DNA from 2 places in the Amycolatopsis albispora genome. Region 2 is predicted to be linked to the other one. Evidence: riboswitches for the same ligand, from Rfam matches in the RefSeq annotation. Region 2 holds a riboswitch; the other holds the start of a gene.

Region 1 (3,373 bases), 1.0 Mb from region 2:
GGCGACTTCACCGTGGTGAACCCGCACCTGGTCCGCTCGCTCAAGGAGCGTGGCCTGTGGGACGAGGTGATGGTCTCCGACCTGAAGTACTTCGACGGCAGCCTCGGCCAGATCGACCGCGTGCCCGACGACCTCAAGGCGCTCTACGCCACCGCGTTCGAGGTGGAGAGCAAGTGGCTGGTCGACGCGGCCTCGCGGCGGCAGAAGTGGATCGACCAGGCGCAGTCGCTGAACCTGTACATCGCCGCGCCGAGCGGGCGCAAGCTCGACGAGCTGTACCGCTACGCCTGGCACAAGGGCCTCAAGACCACGTACTACCTGCGGGCGCAGTCCGCGACGCACGTGGAGAAGAGCACCCTGCGCGGCACCGACGGCAAGCTGAACGCCGTCTCGGCCACCCCGGCTCCGGCCGCTTCGCCGTCGCCTTCCCCGGCTCCGTCGCCGTCGCCATCGCCGTCGCCATCGCCGTCCCCGTCGGCCGCTGTTCCGGCCACGCCTTCGGCCGTGGTCCCGGCGGTGCCGCCGGCTCCGGTGGTCAAGCCCAAGGAGCTGCCGAAGGTGGACGACGTGGACTTCGCCGCCACCGACGGTGCCGCCTGCCGGATCGACGACCCCGACTGCGAAGCCTGCCAGTAAGGAACGACTGAACAAGATGACCAACACCGAAACCCCAGCACCGCTCACCGACGCCACCGGCCTCGGTGAGATCGAGCGCGGCGCCGAGCGCATCAGCGTCGACGACAAGCGCATGATCAACGCCCGCGCCGACGTGAACCAGCTGCTCCCGCTCAAGTACACCTGGGCGTGGGAGAAGTACCTGGCCGGCTGCAACAACCACTGGATGCCGACCGAGGTCGCCATGCAGGCCGACATCGCGCTGTGGAAGTCGCCCGACGGGCTGACCGAGGACGAGCGGCAGATGCTCAAGCGGAACCTGGGCTTCTTCGCCACCGCGGAGTCGCTGGTCGCGAACAACATCGTGCTCGCGGTCTACCGGCAGATCACCAACCCGGAGTGCCGCCAGTACCTGCTGCGCCAGGCCTTCGAGGAGGCCGTGCACACGCACACCTTCCAGTACATCTGCGAGAGCCTCGGCCTGGTCGAGGGCGAGCTGTTCAACATGTACCGCGAGGTGCCCTCGATCGCCGACAAGGACGCGTGGGCGCTGAAGTACACGCAGAACCTGGAGAACCCGGACTTCGAGACCGGCACGCCGGAGGCCGACCAGGCCTTCCTGCGTGACCTGGTGGCGTTCTACGTGATCTTCGAGGGCATGTGGTTCTACACCGGCTTCGCGCAGATCCTGTCGCTGGGCCGCCGGAACAAGATGGTCGGCATCGCCGAGCAGTACCAGTACATCCTGCGTGACGAGTCGATCCACCTGAACTTCGGCATCGACTGCATCAACCAGATCAAGATCGAGAACCCGCACCTGTGGACGGAGGAGTTCCAGGCGGAGGTGCGCGGCATGCTGATGGAGGCGTGCGAGCTGGAGGTCGCCTACGCGCGCGACACCATGCCGCGCGGCATGCTCGGGCTGTCGGCCCAGCTGTGCGAGCAGTACATGCACTTCATCACCGACCGCCGCGCGCAGCAGATCGGCCTGGCGCCGATCTACGGCGAGAACGAGAACCCGTTCCCGTGGATGTCGGAGGCGATGGACCTGAAGAAGGAGAAGAACTTCTTCGAGACCCGCGTCATCGAGTACCAGAGCGGCGGCGCACTCGACTGGGACTGATCTTTCCCGCTAGGCTCGGCCACGCCACTGGTTCGCCATGGCGTGGCCGAGCCTTTTTCGCGGCCGCGTGGTGGGGAGGCAACAGGGAACCCGGTGTGAATCCGGGACTGCCCCGCAGCGGTAAGCGGGAACGAACGCTGTCACCGCGCCCGCGGTCAAGCACTGGGCACCCGCCCGGGAAGCGACAGCCAGTAGGTCCGGCTCCCTTTTCCGGAGCCTCGCCCGCGAGTCCGAATACCTGCCGGTGGTGCGCGCGCCGTCGGCGCGCGCGGGTCCGGGTCCCGCGGGAGGACAGGTCCGAACCAGGTCGCTGGTTCGTGCTGCGCTGTGCCGTCCTTGCCGCCCCGGGCTCGTCGGACGAGCTCGCGAGGAGAGAGCTGTGGCAGACCAAGACCGCCTGGGTTCGACCGTTCTCGGTTACCCGAGGATCGGCCCCGATCGGGAGTTGAAGAAGGCCGTCGAAGGCTACTGGGCAGGCCGGATCGACGAAGCGGAACTGCAGAAGGTGGCGCGTGGACTGCGCCTGGACACCTGGCAGCGGCTGGCGAAGGCCGGGCTCGGCTCGGTGCCGTCGAACACCTTCTCCTACTACGACCAGGTGCTCGACACCACCGTGTTGTTCGGCGCGCTGCCGTCCCGGTTCACCGAGCTGGGCCTGTCCGCGATCGACACCTACTTCGCCGCGGCGCGCGGGGTCCAGGAGGCACCCGCGCTCGAGATGACCAAGTGGTTCGACACGAACTACCACTACCTGGTGCCGGAACTGGGCCCGGACACCGAATTCACCGTCGCTGGCGGCAAGCCGCTGGACGAGTACCGCGAAGCCAGGGCGATCGGTGTCGAGACGCGGCCGGTGCTCGTCGGGCCGGTGACCTATCTCCTGCTGGCGAAGGCGGCGGGCGGCGCACCCCGCGGTTTCCGGCCGCTCGACCTGCTCCCCCAGCTGGTCACCGCCTACGCGCAGTTGCTGACCACGCTGCACGACGAAGGTGTCCGGTGGGTGCAGCTGGACGAACCGGCCTTCGCCGCCGACCGCACGCCCGAGGAACTGGAAGCGCTGCGGCAGGCCTACACCGCGCTGGGTGAGTTGACGCGGCGGCCGAAGCTGCTGGTCGCCGGGTACTTCGGCGCGCTGGGTGACGCGCTCGGTGTGCTGGCCCGCTCCCCTGTCGACGCGCTGGCCGTGGACCTGGTCACCGAACCGGCCGCGGTCGAAGCCGTCGCGGCGGAGAACTCGTTGCGGGACAAGGAAGTGCTGGCCGGGGTGGTGGACGGCCGCAACATCTGGCGGGTGGACGCCGACGCCGCGCTGGCGAAGGCCGCGACACTCCTGGGCACCGCGGGGTCGGTCAGCGTGTCCACTTCGTGCTCGCTGCTGCACGTGCCGTACGACGCCGCGCGCGAGTCCGATTTGGACGAACGACTGCGTGGCTGGCTGGCGTTCGCCGAGCAGAAGGTCGAAGAGGTGGTGCTGCTCGGGCGGGCGCTCGCCGGGGAGCCGGCGGACCTGGGCGCGGCGCGTGCGGCGACCGCGGACCGGGCGAACGCCGGTGACCTGCGTGACGACCGCGTCCGGGCTCGGCTGGCCGCGCTGAAGCCGGAGCACAGCCGCCGCGGCGACTACCACCGGCGCGC
Region 2 (3,373 bases):
ACCACTCCGGCGTCGCCGCGGTTCGAGGTCAGCCGCACGTCGGTGTCCTGGACGAAGTCGGCGAAGTTGGTGTCCTGCAAGGCTTTCCCGCCCCAGGAGGGGGCGGCCATCAGCTGCCCGGCACGTGCGGTCCACCGGCCGTCGTAGGTCTTCCAGCCGAAGGTGTTGCCGTCGGCGAAGTTGTCCTGGACCTTCATCGTGATGCGCTCGATGGTGCCGTCGGGCCGGAAGTTCATCCGGTCGTAGGCGAGCTGGCGGTGGTTGCCGTCGGTCTCGCTGAGCGGGCGGCGGTGGTAGACGATGTACCAGACGTCCGTGCCGGGCACGTTGATCACGGAGTTGTGCCCGGAGCCCCGCGCGACCGCGGAATCCTGCGCGAGCACCTTGTCCAGCTTGGTGAACGGCCCGGTCGGCGAGTCGGCCATGGCGTAGGAGACCGAGTAGTCCGGGCCGGTCCAGCCGCCTTCGGACCACATCAGGTAGTACTTGCCGCCGCGCTTGAACAGCTGCGAACCCTCGACGTACTCCGGCGTCGGCGTGATCTCGCGGTAGGTCGTGCCGTCTTCGAAGGTGCCGAGGCTGGTCATGTCGCGGTTGAGCTTGACCACGTTCGCGTGGCCCCAGCCGCCGTAGTACATGTACGCCTGACCGTCGTCGTCGATGAAGACGTCCTGGTCGATGGGCTGCGCACCGTGGTGGAACTTGCCGATGAGCGGGTGGCCGAGCGCGTCGCGGTAGGGGCCCTCCGGCCGGTCGGCCACGGCGACGCCGATGCCGCCGAGTTCGTTGTCGCTCTGGATGTCGTTGGCGGCGAAGTACAGGAAGTACTTGCCGTCGCGTTCGATCGGCGCGGGCGCCCAGACCGCCTTCTCCGCCCACGACACGTTTTCGGTGGTGAGCACGTTGGGGTGCTTGGTCCAGTGCACCAGGTCCTTCGAGGAGAACGCGTCGAGGTGCGTCTGCTCGGCGTAGCGGCGCGAGGTGGTCGGGAAGACCCAGTAGGTGCCGTCGTAGATCGCCACGTCCGGATCGGCGTACCAGCCGTCGACGAACGGGTTGCCCGCTTCGGCGGTTTCGTAGTCGGGGAGCGGGGGCGCGGCCGCGGCCGGCGCGCTGAACACGAGCAGGGCGGCGAGCGCCCCGGAAACGGATCTGAACAGGCGAGCGGTCATCTTCGGCAGCTCCTGCACGCTATTCAACAACAACCAACAACTTCGGAAAAGATTGCACGGTATTCCACACGCTGGTCAAGACTCCGCCGGTGGGACGCGTGGTAGCGTGCGCACGCCAGTCGTAGGGAATCCGGTGAGAATCCGGAGCTGACGCGCAGCGGTGAGCGGCGACGGGCAGGACAACGGCCACTGGACCCCGGTCCGGGAAGGCGTTCTGCCCGGACGACCCCGAGTCCGAAGACCTGCTGGCACCCCGGCGCCGCCGGGGCCGTTGACCGACTGGGCTCCGCGTCCGAGCCCTCGACGCAGGGACATCCGTGCCGAAATTCCGTTCCCCCCACCTGTTCTTCGCCGGGCTCCTGGTGCTGGCCGGCTGCGGCACCACACCGGCGCCCGCCGATTCCGGGGCCACCACGACCGTCGAGAACTGCGGGCACCAGGTGAAGGTGGTCAGCCCGCCGCGGCGCGCGGTCGCGTTGAACCAGGGCAGCGCCGAGATCATGCTCGCGCTGGGCCTGGCCGACCGGATGGCGGGCACCGCCACCTGGACCGACCCGGTGCTGCCCGCGCTGGCCGCCGACAACGCCAAGGTGCCGCGCCTGGCCGAGAACAACCCCTCCTTCGAGGCCGTGCTGGCGGTCGAGCCCGACTTCGTCGCGGCGTCGTTCGTCTCGACGCTGGGCCAGGGCGGCGTGGCGACCCGCGAGCAGTTCGAGCAGCTCGGCGTGCCGACCTATGTCTCGCCGACCGACTGCCTCAAGGACAACAACGCCGGCGGCGACGGCGTGCGCACCGAGACGCTCACCATGGACGTGCTCTACACCGAGATCCGCCAGCTGGCGACGGTGTTCGGTGTGGCGGACCGGGGCGAGCGGCTGGTCGCCGAGTTGCAGGGGCGGATGCAGCGCGCGGCTCTGCGGTCGGGTGGCACGAGCCTGCTGTACTGGTTCGCCAACGCCGAATCGCCCTATCTGGCCGGATGCTGCGGCGCGCCCGGCATCATCACCACCACGCTCGGCGCGAAGAACGTCTTCGATGACACGCGCGCGGAATGGCCGCAGATCAACTGGGAAACCGTGGCCGAGCGCAATCCGCAGGTGATCGTGCTCGGGGATCTCACGCGCCGGTCGCAGACCGCCGAGAACGGCGAAGCCAAAATCGCCTTTCTCGAGTCGCATCCGGTCACCAAGGACCTCGACGCGGTGAAGCACAAGCGGTACGTGCTGCTCAGCGGGCAGGCGATGAACCCGTCGCTGCGCACCGTCGACGGCACCGAGCAGGTCGGCGAGGCGTTGCGGAAGTTCGGGCTGGCGTGAGGCGGCCGCCGGCGGGGTCGCAGATCGCCTGGTTCTGCGTGCTCGGCCTGGCCCTGCTCGTGGTCTCGATCGCGGTGGCGATCACCATCGGCCCGGCCGGGATCGGCATCGGCGAGGTCTATTCGACCGTGCTGGCGCACCTCGGGCTGGCCGATCCGGTGCTCGGCCCGCTGCGCGACGGCATCGTCTGGCACCTGCGCCTGCCCCGGGCGCTGCTGGCGGCGGTGTGCGGGGCGGGGCTGGCGGTGTGCGGTGTGGTGATGCAGTCGCTGTTGCGGAATCCGCTGGCCGAGCCGTTCGTGCTGGGCGTGTCGTCCGGGGCGTCCACCGGCGCGGTGATGGTCGTGGTGCTCGGCGTCGGCGGCGGTGTGGTTTCGCTGTCCGCCGGTGCTTTCGCCGGGGCCGCCCTGTCGTTCGCGGCGGTGCTCGTGCTCAGCCGGATCGTGGGTGGCAGCACCGACCGGGTGGTGCTGTCCGGGGTCGCGGCGATGCAGCTGTTCTCCGCGCTCACCTCGTTCATCGTGCTCACCGCCGCCGACGCCGAGACCACGCGCGGGGTGTTGTTCTGGCTGCTCGGCTCCTTCACCAGCGCGTCGTGGACCGAGGTCGCGGTGTGCGCGGCCGTGCTGGCCGTCTCGCTGGGCGTCTGCTTCGGGCACGCCCGCGCGCTGGACGTGTTCGCGCTCGGGCAGGACACCGCCGCCGCGCTGGGCGTCGCGGTCGGGCGGATCCGGATCGTGCTGCTGTGCGCCACCGCGCTGCTGACCGCGTCGCTGGTCAGCGCGGTCGGCGCGGTCGGCTTTGTCGGGCTGGTGCTGCCGCACGCGGTGCGGGCGCTGACCGGGCCGGGGCACAGCCGCCTGCTGCCGGTGACCGCGGTGGCCG

Evidence for each region. A riboswitch is a leader RNA that binds a small molecule or an ion and turns the genes downstream of it on or off. The one in region 2 is predicted to bind cobalamin.
Region 1: another riboswitch for cobalamin. It lies ahead of metE (5-methyltetrahydropteroyltriglutamate--homocysteine S-methyltransferase); the one in region 2 lies ahead of A4R43_RS09835 (ABC transporter substrate-binding protein).

What each region holds. Positions count from the first base shown of each region.
Region 1 covers NZ_CP015163.1:1,081,617-1,084,989, reverse strand. The annotation lists gene A4R43_RS05260 (ribonucleoside-diphosphate reductase subunit alpha) at 1-636, shown strand, start outside; gene A4R43_RS05255 (ribonucleotide-diphosphate reductase subunit beta) at 653-1,738, shown strand; cobalamin riboswitch at 1,761-1,988, shown strand; gene metE (5-methyltetrahydropteroyltriglutamate--homocysteine S-methyltransferase) at 2,118-3,373, shown strand, end outside.
Region 2 covers NZ_CP015163.1:2,121,782-2,125,154, reverse strand. The annotation lists gene A4R43_RS09840 (family 43 glycosylhydrolase) at 1-1,172, opposite strand, end outside; cobalamin riboswitch at 1,272-1,436, shown strand; gene A4R43_RS09835 (ABC transporter substrate-binding protein) at 1,490-2,488, shown strand; gene A4R43_RS09830 (FecCD family ABC transporter permease) at 2,485-3,373, shown strand, end outside.